One region of the Lysinibacillus sp. Ag94 genome, then DNA from elsewhere that is predicted to be linked to it. Evidence: riboswitches for the same ligand, from Rfam matches in the RefSeq annotation. Region 1 holds a riboswitch; each other region holds the start of a gene.
The links. A riboswitch is a leader RNA that binds a small molecule or an ion and turns the genes downstream of it on or off. The one in region 1 is predicted to bind cobalamin.
Positions count from the first base shown of each region.

Region 2: linked by a shared signal. The riboswitch ahead of MY533_RS01805 (ABC transporter substrate-binding protein) and the one ahead of MY533_RS09225 (FecCD family ABC transporter permease) in region 1 are both predicted to bind cobalamin.
Region 3: linked by a shared signal. The riboswitch ahead of MY533_RS13120 (energy-coupling factor ABC transporter permease) and the one ahead of MY533_RS09225 (FecCD family ABC transporter permease) in region 1 are both predicted to bind cobalamin.

Region 1 is NZ_CP096780.1:2,024,913-2,031,976, forward strand. It holds gene MY533_RS09220 (DNA topoisomerase III) at 205-2,379, opposite strand; cobalamin riboswitch at 2,782-2,966, shown strand; gene MY533_RS09225 (FecCD family ABC transporter permease) at 3,156-4,145, shown strand; gene MY533_RS09230 (ABC transporter ATP-binding protein) at 4,146-4,919, shown strand; gene MY533_RS09235 (ABC transporter substrate-binding protein) at 4,978-5,976, shown strand; gene MY533_RS09240 (precorrin-3B methylase) at 6,024-6,731, shown strand; gene MY533_RS09245 (nucleotidyltransferase) at 6,812-7,064, shown strand, end outside.
Region 2 is NZ_CP096780.1:396,250-403,313, forward strand. It holds gene MY533_RS01795 (class I adenylate-forming enzyme family protein) at 1-299, shown strand, start outside; gene MY533_RS01800 (acyl-CoA dehydrogenase family protein) at 301-1,968, shown strand; cobalamin riboswitch at 2,269-2,452, shown strand; gene MY533_RS01805 (ABC transporter substrate-binding protein) at 2,737-3,702, shown strand; gene MY533_RS01810 (FecCD family ABC transporter permease) at 3,699-4,700, shown strand; gene MY533_RS01815 (adenosylcobinamide amidohydrolase) at 4,697-6,172, shown strand; gene MY533_RS01820 (cob(I)yrinic acid a,c-diamide adenosyltransferase) at 6,233-6,796, shown strand.
Region 3 is NZ_CP096780.1:2,832,180-2,839,243, reverse strand. It holds gene MY533_RS13140 (S8 family peptidase) at 1-1,013, opposite strand, end outside; gene MY533_RS13135 (energy-coupling factor ABC transporter ATP-binding protein) at 1,238-2,074, opposite strand; gene cbiQ (cobalt ECF transporter T component CbiQ) at 2,074-2,844, opposite strand; gene MY533_RS13125 (energy-coupling factor ABC transporter substrate-binding protein) at 2,848-3,120, opposite strand; gene MY533_RS13120 (energy-coupling factor ABC transporter permease) at 3,122-3,868, opposite strand; cobalamin riboswitch at 4,283-4,468, opposite strand; cobalamin riboswitch at 4,884-5,067, shown strand; gene MY533_RS13115 ((2Fe-2S) ferredoxin domain-containing protein) at 5,210-5,581, shown strand; gene cobJ (precorrin-3B C(17)-methyltransferase) at 5,586-7,064, shown strand, end outside.

The sequences.
Region 1 (7,064 bases):
CTCTGGCGATTCTTTCCGTCACTTCGGCGGGTTCTTTCGTTCGCGATCATAGAAATGATCAAAATATTTATAGAATGACCATATATAAAGAGCATGTTTTGATTATTCCTTTTTTAAAACATGCTCTTTCTTTTTCCCTATCAAGGCATAGGTATTAATTTGATTAATCTTTATTTTAAATTTATACAAACGATTTTCAATAAGTTATTGTGGAAATTTAAAATTAATCTTACGTTCTTTTTTATCCCAAATAAGGTGGGCATTAAAAGTTTTTTCGCCTTTTTGAAATCCTTTTATCAAGTCTGTTTCACCAGCTGCCAAGAGTTTTTTCATATTCGATTGTGAAATAGTTTTTCTTAATAGTTTCTTTGAAACCGAGAATTTACAATTTGCTGTTTTATAATTTGAACAACCGTAAAAAGTGCCATGATCTATGATTGATCCTTCGCAAAGGATACATTTCCCAACAACTGTTTTTCTTTTAGTATATTTTTTAGTATACGGATTATTTGCAGTGATTTTATCGACTGCATTTTGATTAAATGCCCATTCCTTTTCACGCTTGTTAGCATCTGAAATCAATTTGTCAGCAAGCTTTTTGACTTGTTCCATAAATGCTTTAGGAGAAGCGTTGCCTTCACCTATTTCAGATAGTCGTTGCTCCCATTTGGCTGTCATGGAAGGGGACGTTAAGATACTTTCACCTAGTGCCTCAATAAGTAACATTCCTTTAGCCGTTGCGAAGACTTGGTTTTTCTTAACTTCGATATAGTTTCGCTCTTTTAATGTACCAATAATTCCAGCGCGTGTAGCTTCAGTACCTAATCCTTCCGTTTTCGATAGGACCTTTTCTAATTCCGCATCTTCTAAATGTTTACCCGCTGTTTTCATTACGGTAATCAAATTACCTTCAGAAAAACGATTTGGTGGCTGGGTTTCACCTTTTTTCACGTTCGCTTTCGCAACGATACCTTGCTCATTTTCATGTAATAGGGGGAGCAGTTCATCTTTGTCTGTAGGTGAGTAATCTTTAGAATGATAAATAACCTTACGCCAACCTTCTTCTATTAGCACTTTGCCCTTAGAGATGAACTCTGCACGTTTATCAACAAGTGAATGAATTGTTGTGTAAGAAAATATGGCATTGTTGTAATGTGCTGCAATGACTTGTCTTGCAATTAAATCATATATTTTTTCTTCTTCTGGACTTAGCTTTGCTACATCAGGTATTTGCTCGGTAACAATAATTGCATGGTGATCGGTTACTTTTTTTTCATTCACATATCTTTTATTATTCATAATTGAACTTGTCGGTGGCGGAAGAAGACCTTTGTATTTATCAATTTTACTTAAATGCTCTAGTATCTTTGGTAGTGTTTTTGCTTCTTCCTTCGTTAAAAATTGTGAATCAGATCTTGGATAGGAAACAACACCCTTTAAATAAAGTTTTTGCAAAATATCCAGCGTATTTTGTGGTGACAATTTATAAGCTTTGTTTGCTGTAGCTTGTAATGCAGATAAGTTGAATAACAATGGGGGAGCATATTCCTTTGTTTCTCTTTTAATACTATTAATTTCTACATTTTTATTGAGACAGAAATTAGCAATCGCAATGGCTTGTCGTTCCTCTTGAACTCTTGAAATGTTATCTTTATGCCATTTTGCTTTTAACAATTTTCCATCGAAATCAAACTCTGTTTCTACTTCCCAAAATGGTTCTGATTTAAAATTTGCAATTTCATGCTCTCTTTTTACTATTAGTGCAAGTGTAGGTGTTTGTACACGACCAATTGAAAATACATCTTTCACGCCATTTCTTTTGAGGAGTACCGTGTATAATCTGGATGTGTTAATGCCAATTAGCCAGTCTGCACATGAACGACTTAGTGCTTCAAAATATATATCACGTGTTTTCTCTTCTGGTAGTAAATTTGCAAACCCATTTTTTACAGCGTTTTCTGTTAAAGATGATATCCATAGACGTTTCATCGGTTTATTAACACCGCATACTCTTAAAATGGTACGGATAATCAATTCACCTTCACGCCCAGCATCACCACCAATAATGATTTCTTCAATGTCTGATCTTTTTACTAAACTTTTAATTACATTAAATTGTTTATACTTTGACTTCGTCACTTTATACTCAAATCGATCTGGAATAATAGGTAATGTTTCTAATGTCCATTTTTTCCATGTAGAATTATATTCTTCCGGGGCTTTCAGTTCACATAGATGTCCAATCGCCCATGTGATAAGTGCTCCAGCCGGAAAGTAGGTGTTTGGCTTAACTTCGAAATAACCAGGCTTTTTTGTAAAAGAAAAGGGGGAAGCTAATTTTGCAGCCTGGTCTGGTTTTTCTGCAATTACTATTTTCATATGCTCTTCTCCTATTAATAATAATTACAACTTTATGTTTAATAATTATAAATGAATTTTAAGGATAACGGTTATATGAATAATTGAGTCCATCTTTTATTAAGAACTCTAAGTTTAGTCTTTTAGACATTTTAATTCAGTCAAAATTAAAACACCGGATTATCCACCCTGATATTAAATATAGAGAGGAAGGCGATTACTCATAGTGTACTGTGAGGAATTTGTATAGTAAGGTAAGATAAATCGCTATCTAAATTTATTTATTTTTCTAATAATAATTAATGTTCAATAGTTCTGTTTTGCAGCTATTAATCGCTCGTTTATCACCATTTTTGCTTAATTGTAATATATATTATAATTGCTATCTGGAAAATATTCTGATATTGTTCCTCTTATAACTTAATAAAATATTATTTTGTTGGTGCGAATGACTTGTTCGTTTGCTTAAAAGGGAAATCGGTGCAAATCCGGTGCTGTCCCGCAACTGTAATGGAGAGTCTATACAATATGTCACTGTAGCGAGCTATGGGAAGGCGTATAGATGATGAACCTAAGCCAGGAGACCTGCCAATAAAAGCAACAAACTTACATAGAACCACGAGGATGGTTGTAGTGACTGGGAATCGACGCCCTTTATTTAACTATGCCATCCTCTTGTAAATAAGGGGATTTTTTTTATGCCCTTTGCTTTAAGAGAGGAGAGCGTTTTGAAGAATCCAACAACAAGAAAAATCAACTTACTTTTATTCGTATTAACGGGTGTCGTTTTAATATCCATGACGTTAGCGATCATGGTAGGCTCTGTGTCTATTACACCTAGTATTGTATGGCGCATTATTTTATCGCATATCCCGTTCAATCCACTTGGCATTACATTGGATTGGAGCCGTTCACAGGAAATCATCATATGGCAAATTCGTACTCCTCGCGTAGTACTTGCCATAATAGTCGGAGCGGGGCTTGCTATTTCGGGTGCTGCTATTCAAGCTTTAGTTCGTAATTCAATCGCGGACCCCTATATTTTGGGGGTATCTTCCGGTGCATCTGTCGGGGCTACATCTGTTATTTTACTTGGCACTTTTTCATTTTTAGGTATGTATGCGCTATCATTTGCTGCTTTTATAGGTGCAACAATTGCAGTACTGATTGTGTTTTTCTTAGCACGAGTTGGGGGGCGAATTTCAGTTGTTCGATTATTATTAGCCGGAATTGCCGTGTCACTAGTTTTGTCAGCAATGACGAATTTTATGCTGATGATAACGAAGGAAGAGGGGGGCATAAAGGCAGTGATCTATTGGATGATGGGAAGTTTGGCCGGAGCGAAATGGGTGAATATAATGATTCCGTTCGTAGTTTTAACGATCGTCTACATAATTTTACGTCTACATGCACGCCATTTGAATTTACTTTTACTTGGCGAAGAATCTGCTGTTACGCTAGGGGTTAATTTAGAGAAATTTCGATTACTACTAATTTTAGTAATTTCCCTATTAACAGGTGTCCTTGTTGCTGTAAGTGGTGCAATTGGTTTTATTGGCCTGATTATTCCACATATCGTACGCATGATTGTCGGCTCAAATTATAAGTTTGTACTGCCAGTCAGTGCATTAATTGGTGCGATATTTTTAATATGGGCTGATGCAGCTGCGCGCATTGTGATTGCACCTGAGGAAATGCCGATTGGAATTATAACGGCTTTATGCGGATGCCCATTCTTTATATGGATGTTGCGTAAGCAAATGTATTCTTTCGGGGAGGAGAATTAAATGGTATACGTTGCAAAAAACGTTACTTTTGCCGTGCAGCAGGTGAAAATATTAAACAATGTTTCTGTACATATTCAAGAACGAGAGTTTGTGGGCATAATTGGTCCAAATGGCAGTGGGAAATCGACCCTTTTAAAAAATATGTACCGTATGCTACAACCTCAAGAGGGAGAAGTATTTTTATTTAATGAAAATATTTACAAGCAATCTTCAAAGTTGATAGCAAAGCAACTTGCCGTCGTAGGGCAGGAAACACCAGTGCTATTTGAGTTCACTGTTAAAGATCTTGTGGCAATGGGACGTACACCGCATAAAAGGCTTTTGGAAGTAGATACAAAAGAAGACCTAGCTATTGTTGAGGAATCGATGCAGCAAGCAGGGGTACTGCATTTAAGTGAACGCACTTTTAGTTCCTTATCTGGTGGTGAGAAAAAACGGGTCGTTGTTGCAAGGGCATTGGCGCAACAGGCTAAGGTCATGGTATTAGATGAGCCAACGAATCATTTAGATATTCAGCATCAACTCCAGCTCATGGATTTAGTACGGGGCTTGCCGATCACGGTCATTGCAGCCTTGCATGATTTAAATATTGCAGCAACTTATTGCGATAAAATTTATGTTTTAAAGGACGGAGAAATAGCGGCATATGGAACTCCGTTTGATGTATTAACACCCTCATTGTTACAAAAGGTGTTTGGTGTACATGCGGAAGTTAGTGTACATCCTGTCACGAAAAAGCCGCATATTTTTTATATATCTGAGCAATTTTTATAGTTAGTTAGGAGTTTTAGATTTCTTTCTATAGATTATTTAGAAAAAAGGAGAAGTAGACATGAAGACATTAAAAGGCGTATGGCTTGTTCTTGCAATCGCAATGCTAAGTATGTTAACAGCTTGTGTTAGCGAGGAAAAACAGGAATCATTATCGAAAAGCGAACAAGTAGAACCAGCAAAAGCAGGAGCAACGGAAGTAACGATTGACAATAACGATACGACACAAGTCTATTCGGAAGCACCAAAAAAGGCAATTAGCTTAAATCAGCATGTGACAGAGATTATGCTAGCGTTAGGCTTAGAGGATTCAATGGTCGGAACAGCATATTTAGATGATGCAATTTATCCACCGTTACAAGCAGCGTATGAAAAAGTTCCAGTATTAGCTGAACAATACCCAACAAAGGAACAAGTGATTGATGCAGGAGCAGATTTTTTATATGCAGGCTGGAAAAGTGGGTTTAGTGAGAAGGGTGTCGGAACACCAGAAGAACTAGAAGCACTTGGCATCCACACTTATTTACATACATCTTCAAGCATTACAAATCCTAAGTTAGAGGATATTTTTGACGATATCCGCAATATTTCTAAGATATTCCATGTGGAAGAGCGTGGAGAGAAATTAATAAAGCAAATGACAAAAGATGTAGAGGACATTCGTACGAAGCTTCCGCAAGAGGAGGGTAATTTACGTATTCTTGTATTTGATAGTGGTGAGAAAGAAGTTTTCACAGCTGCACAAAACTTCATGAATGAACTTGTGACAGTAGCAGGTGGAAAAAATATATTCGGCGATGTTGAGTCTGGCTGGACAACCGTTTCAAAGGAAGATGTAGTTGAGCGCAACCCTGAAGTTATCGTTGTAATTGACTATGGTTCAACTACTGCTGAAGAAAAAATTAATTTCCTAAAAAATGATCCGGCACTAAAAGAAACGGAAGCGGTAGTAAACGGACGTTTCGTTATTTTACCACTATCAGCAGCATCTGAGGGTGTTCGTGCGGCTGAAGCAATTCGAATTTTGGCACAAGGATTTTATCCAGAAAGCTTTCAATAAAGAAGAAGAGCTAGCCATGTGCTAGCTTTTTTCATAGGAGGGTAAAAATGACTATAAATGCTTTTAGCCATAATATTCCTGAAAAAACATTTGCTAAGTTAAACAGAGAAGGTGAATTTACACGTCTTGCTGTGAGCCCTGGCATTATCAACAAACATTATACACCAGCACAATTTCAAACAATCGCAGAGGTAGTCGGAGTGAGGGGTGCTATTAAATATTCTGCGTCCTACAGTATACTACTATCTATACCGACAATAGAATTAATGACGGCCAAAAGGAAGCTGGAAAAGGTGGGCTTATATATTGTAAAGCAAGGTCAGATTGTAGCTATGAAGGCTTGTGATTTTTGTGATGGCGATAAAATGGAGGCAGCACAGATTACAGAGGAGCTGTATCAGCAGCTGGAAGGCTTGGAAGTACCAAGCAGGATTCGCATTAATATGAATGGCTGTGCATCAGCTTGCTATAATGCCGTTTATGATGATATTGGGCTTGTATATCAGAAAGATAGCTTCGATGTATATTTAGGCGCTGTTCCAATGGGTAAAAATGCACAGGCAGGGGAGCTATTTGTGAAAAGAGTGCCTGTACAGCATATCGAAAATCTTTTACAGGAAATAATTAATATCTATAAAGAACTTGCTCACCAAAAAGAACCCTTTTATAAATTTTACAAGAGAACAAAAGATGCAGACTTTTGGCAAACGATAAAATGCTATGAAAATAGTTCAGCGGATTCTAGTAGGGTATGATGAGCTACATACAAACAATGTGAGAGGCGTAGCATTGTAGGTAGACAAAGTGACTATAAATTAATAAAAGGAGCTATGAGATGACTACTATTAAAGAAATTGGAAGTTTATGTATTACTGATAGAGACGGCCACATTATTAACCATTCAGACTGGGATAAAATCAACCCAATTTTTCATCCTGTGATCTACGATGTGGTTAATACGTATTCCACTCACCTTCAAGATGACTTACATAGTGTATACATAAGAGGATCTATTCCAAAAGGGATAGGTATTGAAGGCGTAGCGGACTTAGACACAATAGCGGTTACAAAGCAAAACCCTAATAAAC
Region 2 (7,064 bases), 1.6 Mb from region 1:
ATGTTATTTTTTCAGGTGGTGTGAATATTTATCCGAAAGAAATAGAAGATCGTATGTTGTGCTATGAGGGGATATTTGAAGTGGCTGTGATCGGTGTACCACATCCGGAGTGGGGAGAAACGGTGAAGGCCGTTTATGCCGCTAAAACGGAAACTGACGAGGACGAACTTAAAGCTTATTTGGAGGAGCATCTTGCTAAATATAAAATTCCACGCATCTTTGAACGTGTGGAAGCGTTACCACGAAATGCATCGGGCAAAATACTAAAACAATCCTTGAAGGGACAAGGGGTGAGATAGCATGAAAGTTTTACAGCGGGAAGAAATGAAAACAACAAACTTTTTTAACGAAAATGATACACTTCATAAAGTTTTAGAAATGATGCTAGATAAAGAGTTTGTTGACTATGCAAAACGTGAGCTAACAGATTTTGGTGAACTTTGTGCTGGAGATATTGATGTGAGAGCTAAGCATACTGATAGGGAGGGTGAACCTCGATTACAAAGGTATAATGCCTATGGTGAAGAAGTGTCAGAGGTTTGGGTCAATGATGGCTATAAAAGAACAATTGAAGAGACATACAATACCGGCATTGTTGGCTATGTGCATAAGGATATTCCGCAATTAGGTAGAAAGGGTAACTATGTCTATAGCTTTGCCCAAGGCTATATACTGTCACATGCTGAGCCAGGCTTTTACTGTCCTGTTACGTTAACAATGGCAACGGCTTATCTCCTTGATCATTATGCAAGTGATGAGGTGAAGGCGCGCTTTTTACCACATGTTTGTGCAACAGGAGAGACAGAGCTATATGAGGGGGCTACGTTTTTAACGGAGCGTCAAGGTGGCTCTGATGTTGGAGCGAATGTTGTGAAGGCAAGACAGGACGGCAATCAGTATCGTTTATATGGGGAGAAATATTTTGCATCTAACGCAGGAATGTGTGGAGTAACTATGGTATTGGCGCGCATGGAAGAGGCTCAGGAGGGTTCAAAGGGCTTAACATTGTTTGCAGTTCCATGGCGAAATGAGGATGGTACAGTTAATAACCTGCGCATTCGCCGTTTAAAGGATAAACTTGGCGTTAGAGCAGTACCTTCTGGTGAGGTGGAATTTGATGGTGCATTAGCATATGTTGTCGGTGACCCAAATAAAGGGATTTACTATATGCTGGAGGCACTTAATTTATCGAGAATTTGCAATGCGGTTGCTTCTATCGGCATAATGCGCCGCGGTTATTTAGAGGCGAAGCATTATGTGACAAATCGTCATGCCTTTGGTAAACCTTTAACACAATATCCCATGATCCAGGATACACTAGGGAAATTCGGTGCCAAGCTTCATGTAGAAGTTGCCACTGTTTTTGATCTTATTCAGCTGTACGATAAAGTAACTAGTGGGCTTGGGATTAAAGAAGATATTATTTTAAACCGTTTGTATATTGCGATCATGAAAAAAGAAACGGCAGAGCAAGCTGTACATTATGCTAGTGAAGCCATTGAATTACATGGCGGAAACGGCTATATTGAAGATTTTGTTACACCTCGGTTATTAAGAGATGCACAAGTACTTACTGTATGGGAAGGGACTGCGAATATTTTAGCTTTAGAGCTCATTCGCTTAGTTGATAAGTTTCATGCGCACGAAATGTTTGTTCGTGTCATGGAAGAACGTCTAGAAAAACTAGCTGACAGTCCATTAGTTGAAATTGTTGTGGATCAATTAGCAAAACTAGATTCAACTTTGCAAACATTTAGCCGTTTAGATGATGCAACAAAATCGTTTGAAGCAAAAAAGGTCGCAGAGAAAATGGCGCATTTATATGAAAGTGTGGTAGCAGTCGAATGGGCACAAAAATTCGGCGGCAAATATGAGAAGCTAGCAGATATTTATTTAGAGAATACATGGGCATTGCGAGAAATGGGTGCACCAATGAAAACGGTACAGTATTTTTCAGATATAGTTTAACTTAGTTCGGTAGTGTCCAAATAACCTGCTGAAATAGAGGAACTCAGTCTAAGAACGCCACGTCCTGTGGCGATGACTGAGTGACCAACATCATATTGGCGAATGTCACTGAATCGGAAAGATGTTCACATAGGATGTTAGCCTAAAATCATCGCATCCATGCAATAACGGCTAACTGACCTGCATCACGCAGGCCTAAGCACAAAGCCAATCCCGGACGCAATTATGCCAAGGCGTAATGGATTGTATAGAAGTCGTCTCGAATGGAGGCGACTTCTTTCATTTTCATGTATAATAAAATCAACTGAATATTATAAAGGTTCTTTACTTAAGTAAAGTGAAAAGGGAAATCGGTGTAATTCCGATGCGGTCCCGCCACTGTATGTGTGAGTTTTTTCAATCTGCGCCACTGAAAATTTCGGGAAGGCTTGAAAAAGCGTATGAAGCACGAGCCAGGAGACCTGCCTTTATAGAAAACACGTTGTAGCCTACGAGGATAGGATGGTGGATTTTGTATATGTATTTTTGTGCAAATTTGACCCCCTCATTATTTTTTGATGAGGGGTATTTGTTTTGGAAGATGAATGTCGATAAATTTGAAAACAGGGGCGATAAATTCAAAATGTTAGGTGATAAATCTAAAATGTTGGCTAGAAGTCCGCAATGTTGATATACCCCTACAATGTTAGGTAATCAAAAACTAAAACGTATCGATAAATCAGAAAAACAATAACAACTATATGCACAAATAGACTGAGGAGGATTCACATGAAGAAAATTTGGAAAATAGGGTTATCAGCATTTTTAGCTATTGGCTTACTTGCTGCATGTAATACAAAAGAGGCGACAAATGAAAAGCCGTCATCTTCTGAGCAACAAGGGACAACAAAAGTAGACCAAGCAACATTCCCAATGACGATAAAGGATGCTACCGGTAAGGATATTACGCTAGAGGCACCTCCTGAAAAAATTGTCTCACTCATTCCGAGTAACACAGAAATTTTATTTGGCCTTGGCTTAAATAATGAAATAGTTGGTGTGACAGATAATGATGACTATCCACCAGAGGTTACTAAAAAAGAAAAGGTTGGCGGTATGGATTATAATATTGAAAAAATTATTGCTTTAACGCCGGATATCGTTTTTGCGCATGCGTCGGGTATGGGTTATTCAAAAGGAGCTATTGAACAGCTTGAGGCGGCAGGTGTAAAAGTATTTGTTGTAGCGGATGCAAAAAACTTTAATGAAACTTACACAACAATTGAACAGCTTGGTCGTGCAACAGGAAAACTAGAAGAGGCTAAAAAAATTGTTGCAAATATGAAGGCAAAAGTTAAAGAAGTTGAAACAAAACTTGACGGTGTTGAGGCGAAAAAAGTCTTTGTAGAGTCGTCTGATGAGCCAGAAATTTATACAGCTGGTAAAGGTACATTTATGAATGAAATGCTAGAAATGATTCATGCCGAAAATGTGGCAGCAGATTCAAATAGCTGGTATAAAATTGATGCTGAACAAATTATCGCAAAAAATCCAGATGTCATTGTTGTGGCATATAATTACGTACCTAATATTTTAACGAAAATTCCACAACGTGCAGGCTTTGAGACAATCTCTGCCGTGAAAAATAAAGCCATAGTACAAGTGGATGAAAATATAACAAGTCGTCAAGGTCCTCGTTTAGCAGATGGTCTTGAGGAATTAGCGAAGGCCGTCTACCCTGAGGCGTTTAAATGAGTAAAAAAATTGTAGCCTATGTAACAGCAATAACGCTTCTAATTATTAGCATCTGGTGTGGCGTGGCGATAGGCTCGGTTCATATTCCGCTAGAAGTATTGTGGAATAAGGCGGCTGATGAAACAGCCGCCAATATTTTATGGAAAATTCGATTACCTCGAGTTTTGCTTGCAGGGCTTGTAGGGGCGTCACTTGCAATTGCAGGGGCCGCTTTTCAAGGCTTATTAAAAAACCCTTTGGCTGATCCTTATACGTTAGGTGTTTCCTCTGGTGCATCAGTTGGCGCAGTTATGACCATTTTTTTTAGTATATCAATACCTGTAGTAGGTCATTTTACATTACCGACCTTTAGTATGATAGGTGCCATATTAACGATGGTAGCTGTTATGGGCTTTGCTAGAATAGTAGACCGCTCGTTAAAAATGGAAACTCTAATTTTAACGGGAGTTATATTTAGTTCATTTTTAGGTTCCTTAATTTCTTTAATGATTGCATTATCTGGTGAAGAGCTTCGCCAAGTTATCGGATGGCTGCTCGGCTCAGTATCGATGCGTGGTTGGCCTTATGTTCAGATGATTATCCCGTTTGTCATAATAGGCTCCATTATGCTTTGGACACAAAGACGCGAGTTAAATGTGCTGTTATATGGTGAAGAACGCGCGAAGCATTTAGGTGTTCATGTTAAGCGCAGTAAATATATTATTTTAGTGGGTGGATCCATGTTGACAGGAGCTGCGGTAGCTGTTTCTGGAACGATTGGCTTTGTTGGTTTAGTCGTCCCTCATATGACGAGAATGGTTTGGGGCTCTGATCACCGACACTTATTGCCATTATCCTTTTTAAATGGGGCAACTTTGCTGATTATTTGTGATTTAATAGCACGAACAATTATTATGCCAAGAGAGCTACCGATTGGTGTCATTACTGCATTTATTGGGGCACCGGTTTTTTCCTATATTTTTTACAAGCAACGTAGAAGCAAGGGGGTACGGGCATGATTGTTGTTGAACATCTTTCCGGCGGCTATGAAGACGTACCTATCGTCCGGGATATAAGTTTTTCAGTTGAAAAAGGCAAAATACTAGGGATCTTAGGGCCGAATGGTAGCGGGAAATCCACACTGTTAAAAGTAATAAGTGGTATACTACCAGCAAATGCAGGCACTATATTAGTAGATGGTAAAAGTAGCAGCTCTTACAATGCCCGTGCATTAGCAAAAAAAATGGCGGTGCTACCACAATTACATGCTAATGCTTTTTCTAACAGTGTACGGGAGGCAGTATCACTTGGGCGTTATCCACATCAAACAGGCTTCTTTTCAAGCTGGACTGATCGCGATGAACAAGCAGTCCAACATGCCATGATGCAAACTGGTGTGAAACGCTATGAACAAACACCGATGGAATTTTTGTCGGGCGGTGAGCAGCAAAGAGTATTTGTAGCCCAAGCACTTGCGCAAACAGCTGAAATATTGCTGCTAGATGAACCAACGAACCATCTAGATATTGCTCATCAACGTCAAATTTTAGATATGGTGCGAAAGGAAGCAATCGAAAGTGGTTTGACCGTTATTATGGTACTGCATGATATGAATTTAGCCTCCCTTTATTGTGATGAATTATTGCTAATGGAGGAGGGGCGGATGCGAGCATTGGGGGCGCCGCATGAAGTATTAATCGCTTCGCAAATCGAAGACGTCTATCAAGCTCGAGTTGCAACTTACGCACATCCAGAAATTCCAAAGCCTCAAATCACCATGATGCCAGCATCAGTTGAACAGCAGCAGCGTGCTGTCATTACAAAAGAAAATTTCACTGTTACAGATCGTTATATTAAACTTCAATCGGAGTTTCCGTTAAAAACAGTGTCCTCAGCTGTCCATAATCCGGGTATTGGTTGGTATGATTGTCTGTTAAATCGCTCTGTACCAATAGATTATGTCATTAATGATGTGAAGAGAGAGGTCGCTGAATTTCTACTAAAGGAACATTTTTCATCTACAAGTACCGTCGTCATGTTAACGGCTGTCCCAACAAATCTTGTAGCTATTAATGAATATAAAGCTTCCTTTGGCAGCGTCCTAGTTGCCGTTACGGCCGGAGTAGGTAATGCAGTTGATGTGTCTCGTACACATGAAAGACAAGATGAACCACATATTGGTACTATAAATACGTGGGTTATTGTTAATGGTTGTTTATCAGAAGAAGCGTTTTTCCAAGCAATGATGACGGCTACCGAGGCAAAAACAAAGGCATTGCAATCGGAAAATATTCGCGATGAACTTAGTGGTACAATTGCGACAGGTACTGCTACGGATAGTTTATTAATTGCAGCTACACAAAAAGGGGAAGAAATGCTGTATGGAGGTCCCATTACTGATGTAGGTAAGATTATCGGTAAAGGTGTTTTTGAAACAACTGTACAGGCAATAAAAAATTATCTTCATTCAGCAGATACACCTGCTAAATGAAAATAATGCCCTGCGCGACAGCGGAGGCGAAATTATAAAATAACTTTAGGAGATGAGAGAATGAAGCTTTACACGAAAACCGGCGATACAGGGAAAACTAGTCTTATCGGTGGACGCGTTGATAAAGATAGCTTACGCGTTGAAACGTATGGGGCCATTGATGAATTAAATTCTTTTATTGGTAAGGCTGTTAGTGAACTAGATCGTGAATTATTTAAGGATATTTTAATTGATTTAGAAACAATTCAGCATGAGCTTTTCGATGCGGGTGGCGATCTTGCTAACGTCATGAAGGAACGTCATTATAAGCTAACAGAGCAGCCAATCGAAGTGTTGGAAACGCGTATTGATGCATTATCAGATGAAGCACCGCCGTTACAGCGCTTTATTTTACCAGGTGGTGCACCAGCAGCTGCAACCTTACACATTGCTCGCACAGTAGCACGTCGAGCAGAGCGTCAAATGGTAACGCTTATGAAGGAAATCGAAGATGTACCGACAATTGTACAAAAATATTTAAACCGTCTATCTGACTATTTATTTGCAGCTGCAAGGGTTGTGAATTTCCGATTGAATGTCGCGGATGTTGAATATATTCGAAGCGGCAATGTCTTTAAAAAATAATTACCTAAAGTTGTGGTTATTGAGATGCATTCATTTTTCGATTAGTACTTTGAAGATTTATCGGAACAATTTTAACTTTTATCGGAATAATTTCAGTTTTTATCAACTAAGGGTGATATGAGACCACAAGCAGAGGAACGAAAGACTAAAGGCATCACGTTGAAATAAAATAACTACTTTTAAATCTAGCGCACTAAAAAAAGCCGATTTGCCATCTTAACATGATGCAAATCGGCTTTTTTGACTATGTAAATACTACAAAAGAAGA
Region 3 (7,064 bases), 810 kb from region 1:
TCAAGAACTGTACTGTAAATGTCTTCACCTGGAGCTACAAGATCAACCGATGGACCATAGTTTGAATAGCCTGATAGCTTGTTTCGATCATTTGTAGAGCCTACACTAATAACGCCTTCGTAAGAAGCAGGGAAGGAGTAATTGTCTGTCGATTCATTTCCAGCAGCTGCTACAACGGTAACTCCTTTATCAATGGCTTTCTGAACGGCTTCCTCCACTAATGGAGAATCACCATAACCGCCAAGGCTCATATTGATAACATCTGCGCCTTGCTCAATGGCGTAAAGGATTCCTTGTGCAATAACGAAATCACTAGCGCCATCTTTTCCGTTGAATACATCAATTGGAAGAAGCTTGGCATTTGGATTAATCCCATGTCCTCCAATACCATTATCTTTTGCCGCGCCAACAATTCCTGCTACATGTGTTCCGTGCTCATTAGGATAAGATGTATTGGCAGGTGCTGCTGCATTATATGGTGGTAGTACTTGAGATTTTAAATCTGGATGTTTAAAATCCACACCACCATCGATAACAGCTACTTTTACATCATTGTTGCCAGCTAATTCTAGTGCTTTATCAATTTGAAGTAGACTCAAATGGTACATATCCTGTTTCTTTGGATCTACTTCTGTGCCAAAGGAATGATACACGTAGCTTGGAGATACTTTTTTAACTCCTTTTTGTTTCACGTAATATGAAACTGCTTTTTCTAAATCTGTTCCTTTGTTCAGTTGGATAACATCGTATCCTAATGAAGGAATAGAGCGGATCACTTTTGCGCCAATTTTTTTGTGCACATTCTTATCAAGACCGGAATGTTTGACGATAATCGTATCCTGACTAATCCATTCTTTTTGATTCTTAGATGTTTGATCCTTATTGCTAGCTACTTTCACTAACTCTTGGTTCTTTGCTGTTTTTTGTGGCGCTTCAGCAAAGGCAGAAGTAGCAGGAACCATTAGTGCTGCAGATGCTACTAAAGCAACTGATTTTTTCTTCCAGTTTTTCAACTGTTTTCCCTCCTTGAGTGTGCCAAATATTTGTGACATCTATACTAATACGAATGACTGTTAGAAAAGTTTCGTAATAAGTATATATTTTTCCAAAAGCACCATTCTATATTTTACCATATTTATCCCGTTATAAAAATATGTAGAAGAGAGGTCGAAACATTTTACTCGATTTGTGAAATGGGAGTAGGAGCACAGATTCAATTAACTATGAACAAATTATCTTAAAGCTGCTCAAGAAGTCTGTGCAAATCTGCCTTCGAACGAGGCATTTTAATGTTTGTTTTAAATAACTTTTTCTTTTGCAAGGCAACGGCCATTTCAAAGACCCATGGTCGTTCAAGATGGGCTCTTTCAAGTAAATCATCTTGGAAGAACATAGAAACTGGATCTCCATTATAAATAATTGTCCCAGCTTCCATCACGATTATTTGATCTGCCCATTCATAGGCTAATGCAATATCATGTGTTGCCAGTAAAATTGTTCGTTCACCGTTCTCTAGCGTTTCTAAATACTGTAAAACTTGTGCACTATAATAATTATCTAGTCCAGCTGTTGGTTCATCTAATAATAAAACGGATGGTTCCATTGCAAGTACTCCGGCCATTGCGACACGTTTTTTCTGTCCAACACTTAAAAAATGGATCGGTTTATCTAGCAATGCTTCGACTTCGGTTTGAGCGACGGCCCACGCAATTTTCTCTTCAATTTTTTCAGTTGTCCAGCCAAGATTCAAAGGACCAAATGCAATATCTTGCTTAACTGTGCCAGAAAAAAGCTGATTGTCGGCATCCTGAAAAACAATACCAACCTGTTGGCGTAATTGTTTTAATGCTTTTCTACTATAGTTCAGGTCATTGCCACAAAAGGATATACTTCCAGCGGTAGGCTTCAAAATACCATTTAAATGCTGAAATAACGTTGATTTTCCAGCTCCATTATGACCAAGTAAAGCGATTTTTTTCCCCTTTGGAATTTGAAGTGTAATATCTGTTAGTGCATAAGTTCCATCTGCATAAGCGTAGGATAAATGTGTTAAATCAAAGTATAAATCTGTCATCAGAAAAAACCTCCATAAATGATGAGCAGTATAAAAATAGTAGCAATACCTACCCAATTTTTTGTGTTATAGATAACATCGTTTTGCCAATAAACAGTTTCGCCACCACGGGCTTCCATCGCATTGTTTAGTTCACGACTGCGTTGGAACATCTCAACAAATAAAGCTGCAATTAACATTGATACCGAACGAAGCCACTGCATAGGGGAGCTGTATCCTAGACGAGCCTGCTGGGCAAGATGAATTTTTTGCATACTATCTAAAAAGATAAAAATAAAACGATACGTCAGCTCTACTAGCTCTACAAATAGAGTTGGAATTCGCCATTGTCGTAGCACGTAACAAATAGAGTGGACTGATGTTGTGAGAATTAAAAAATACAAACAGCTAATGCTGCCAAGGACGATGAAAAAAAGCTGTTGTGCTGTCACGAGGCTCGCTCTGCCGATAAAAATCGTCCAACTATTAAGTGAAAATGACCAAATATACGCTGGTAACGTGCTAGTTGTTGGCACTATAGAAATTAAAATTGACACTAAACTTGATAGTAAAAAAAATCCGGGAAGCAATAGCAATTTAACATAATATTTAGCAGGGATTTTTGCACCTAAAATGATAAAAGCACTCATCACAAAAAATGTAATGAGTGAAATTCGTTCATCTCTCATGATAAGCGACAATATAAGTAGTCCAAGGGATAACGTCATTTTTTCTAGCGGATGAACAGTCGCTAATTTATTTAAATAAGCATACTTATCAATGAGTAACATCGCTTAACCCTCTTTATGTTTGCCGCGCATTAAGCCAATGAAATAGCCGATAAATCCAGCGCCAATAGCAGCTTGTAATGCGAATAATAAGCTTTCGATTTCACCACTTGGTGGCGCCCATAAGCTTTCAAACCATGGCTCGTAGTTAGCATCAATTTCACTAATTGCTGCCTCCGCTTCACCATCAGCCCCTTCGAATTCTGCACCTTTTTGAATAAATAGGGGGATAATCGCTAGGAACACAACAATGGCTAAGAGCAGTAAGTTTTTTTTCATGTTAGTGTGCCTCCTTTGTTGAGAAAACACGTAGAGCCTTTAATTCACTCACATTGTATTTTTTTAGGAAGTTCATGACGATCACTGTTAAAATTCCTTCACTAACAGCAAGAGGAATTTGAGTTAATGCAAAAATACCAGCAAATTTTGTGAATGAAGCCATAAAGCCTCCGACCTCAGAAGGGAAGGCAAGAGCTAGTTGCACTGAAGTGACAACATATGTACCTAAATCACCAAGCATTGCTGCTAAAAAGACGGCTACTGAAAATGATAATCCCATTTTTTGTGAGCCCTTAAATACATAGTAAGCGATTATAGGGCCCATAATGGCCATCGAAAAGGTATTTGCCCCTAATGTTGTAAGCCCGCCGTGTGCTAATAGTAAAGATTGGAATAATAATACGATTGTCCCGATGACACTCATTGCTAATGGTCCAAAAAGAACTGTTCCAAGTCCAACTCCAGTTGGATGCGAGCAACTCCCTGTTACAGAAGGAATTTTTAAGGCAGATAGTACAAAGGCAAAGGCACCCGATAGCCCTAATATCATTTTTGTTTCAGGGTTTTCTTCAATGGTTTTTCGAATAGAACGTAATCCTAAAATAATAAATGGAATCGATACGACCCACCAAAAAATCGCCCATTCAATTGGCAAAAAGCCCTCCATAATATGCATCGCAAATGCACGATTTGGCACGAATAAAAATGCCAATAAGAAATAACTAAGCTTCCAACCTGAAAATTTCATGAATCTCTCCTCCTGGCTTTAAAATATTTCGAATTAGTATGCGATCGATCCAATGTGCCTTGGCGTAATTGTAGCTGCCGCTTTGCTTTCGCTACAGAAAACATTTGTAGCTGCCGCTTTGCTTTCGCTACAGAAAACATTTGTAGCTGCCGCTTTGCTTTCACACAGAAAATAATTCGTCCGGATTTTTGAATTGTGCATTCCTTTCAAAGTCCGTGACATCCGCCAGAGGCTTTTCTTTTCATTCAGTAGGTGTTTTAGCCCGGTTGGAACCATATCTGTACGAATCTACCACCTTGAGATGGAGTCTCTGCTGAATGAAAAAAGCACTTCTCCGATAATGGAAAAGTGCATAGCTAAAAAAGCAAATAAAATTCTAATCTGCTAAGCCGCACACCCATCCTCGTAGGTTGAAACGATCACATTTTTTTCGGCAGGTCTCCTGGCTTTAGTTCAACGTTTTATAGGTCTTCCCATCCTTTGGACAGTGACTTTTTCTATAAAACTCCCTAGTACAGTGGCGGGACCGCGCCGGACTTGAACCGGCTTCCCTTTTAAGCGAAAAGCTGAACAATTCGCACCGATAAAAGATGAAGTTGTGAGATTTCACGACAAAGTGTAACATGAATTTCCATATTTATGCTATGATTTTTATGAAAAAATTTAAAATTAATAGTCTATGTCGAAAATTTAGATAAATCAAAAAGAAATGTCGCGTTTTTCTCTAGAATTTTAAAAAAATTGTCACAAATTAAGAAAGTAATATTGAAATTTTTAAAAAATAAGCTATGATAGAAACAGTTTTCAATTACATGAAAATTCTTTCAGCGAACATCTTTTGTAGCGAAAGTGAAGCGTAAGCTACAGAAGCCTCCTACCTGTATAGATGGTGAGATGAATGCTGATTTAAGTTCTTTTCAACGGGTATCAAAACACCTGTACCTGCTGAAAGAAGGTAAAGCCTCCGGCGGCTGTCACGCAATTATGCCGAGGCATAATTGATATATTAAAAAATTCATATAAAACGTCCATAAGTGCTTGATTATTTTCAAGATAATAGGGAAATCGGTGAAAGTCCGATACAGCCCCCGCTACTGTAATAGCTGATGAAATCGTGGATGCCACTAGTGAAAACTAGGAAGGTGCGAAAGTAAAAGGAAGCTTAAGTCAGGAAACCTGCTTATGTGATGATGCATGCAAACTTTTCGGAGGGAGAAGTTGAAGCGAAAGCGAGTACCTGTATATATTCGTTTTTATTTGGCTTCTACTAAACCTTTACTCTTCGTCTAGAGTAAAGGTTTTTCTTTTTCCTAAAAGCAAATGAGGGGAGAACGAACGACTATGACAACTTGGAATTTAGAGGGCATGAAAACACATCTTTTTATTTGTAATGGTAGTAGCTGTATGAAAAAAGATGCTGAGGATATTACACAGGCGATCCGTGACGAAATACAGGTGCTGGCACTTGATCAGGAAATACATACGACAAGAACTCGCTGTAATGGCAGATGTAAAGATGCTTGTGTTGTCATTGCATATCCTCAGGGGAATTGGTACCGTATCCCGACAACAGAGCATGCGAAGGCACTCGTACAAAATTTAAATCATGAATCGTTACATAATGAGCATGTCTTTACATTGCGTGAAGGCACGCTACACCGTACAGCACAAACAACAGCCATTAAAGGTATTGAAAAGGTGAAAGAGGGGTAACAACATGGCGCAAAAAGGTAAGATTTTCGTAGTTGGCTTTGGCCCTGGAGACTTTAAACATATTACGACTCGTGCTGTAGAGGCACTGCAACAAAGTCATATGATCATTGGGTATAAAACGTATGTTGAACTTATTCAGGATTTAGTTAGTGCAAAGTCGATTATTAGTACTGGTATGACGGAGGAAGTTTCACGTGCACAGGAAGCGGTACGTCAAGCAGAGGCTGGAAGTATCGTATCGGTCATTTCCAGTGGAGATGCCGGCGTATATGGAATGGCAGGATTAGTGTATGAGGTATTAATCGAGCTAGGCTGGACAGAAGCCACTGGTATCGAGGTAGAAATTGTTCCAGGTATTTCAGCTATTAATTCGTGTGCGAGTTTACTAGGTGCTCCAATTATGCATGACGCCTGTACCATTAGTTTAAGTGACCATTTAACACCTTGGAATTTAATTGCAAAAAGAGTAGAAGCGGCAGCGATGGCGGATTTTGTTATTGCGCTTTATAATCCAAAAAGTGGACGTCGTACGAGACAAATCGTAGAGGCGCAACGAATTTTATTAGAATATCGTTCGCCAGATACACCGGTTGGCCTTGTGAAAAGCGCATATCGCGACCGTCAAGAAATTACGATGACGACTTTAGCAGAAATGCTTGAACATGATATCGGCATGTTAACGACAGTTATTATTGGGAATTCAACAACATTCTTCTACGACAATAAGATGATTACGCCACGTGGCTATCAGCGGAAATATACACTTGGTGATGAAAAACAACCGTTACGACCACATCAACGACTCAAGGAAGAAAATGAACCATGGGCGATGAATCAAGAAACTGGAACAGCGCGTAATGATTTTGCAACAGATCCTAATACCAATCGTATTAAGCCCAGTTTAGCTATTAGACCGGAACTAAAGCCTAAAAAATCGTCACTTGAAATGGCAACAGCAGCTCTTGCTTTGGTGAAGGGTACGAGCGCTGTGAAAGTAACACCCAAGCTCGTTCAACAAAAAATCGAATCTGTTTTTGAATTAGCGGTTAGTCCTGGGGTAGCCAATAAGTTCTTTACGCCGCAACAAATGATGACATTAGCTGAAGTAGTTGGTGAGGAAGGGACGATGGAGTATACACCAGACCATCAAATTCATTTGAAAATTCCAACGTCTGAGCCTGAAGAAATTACAACAAAGCTCCGTGAAGTTGGCTTTTTACTTGCACCACTTGGTGACGTACTTTCGTTAAAGGCTTGTGACTTCTGTTATGGCGAAAAGTTCGATTCGATTCCATATGCGGAAGAGATTCAAGAAAAGCTTGGGGGTATGGCGTTACCGAAAACATTAAATATTGGTTTTAATGGCTGTGGTATGGCGTGTTATCGAGCAGTATTTGATGATATTGGCATTGTTTATCGTAAAAGTAAATTTGATGTTTTTATTGGAGCTAAGCCGGTTGGTCGTACAGCACATGCGGCCCAG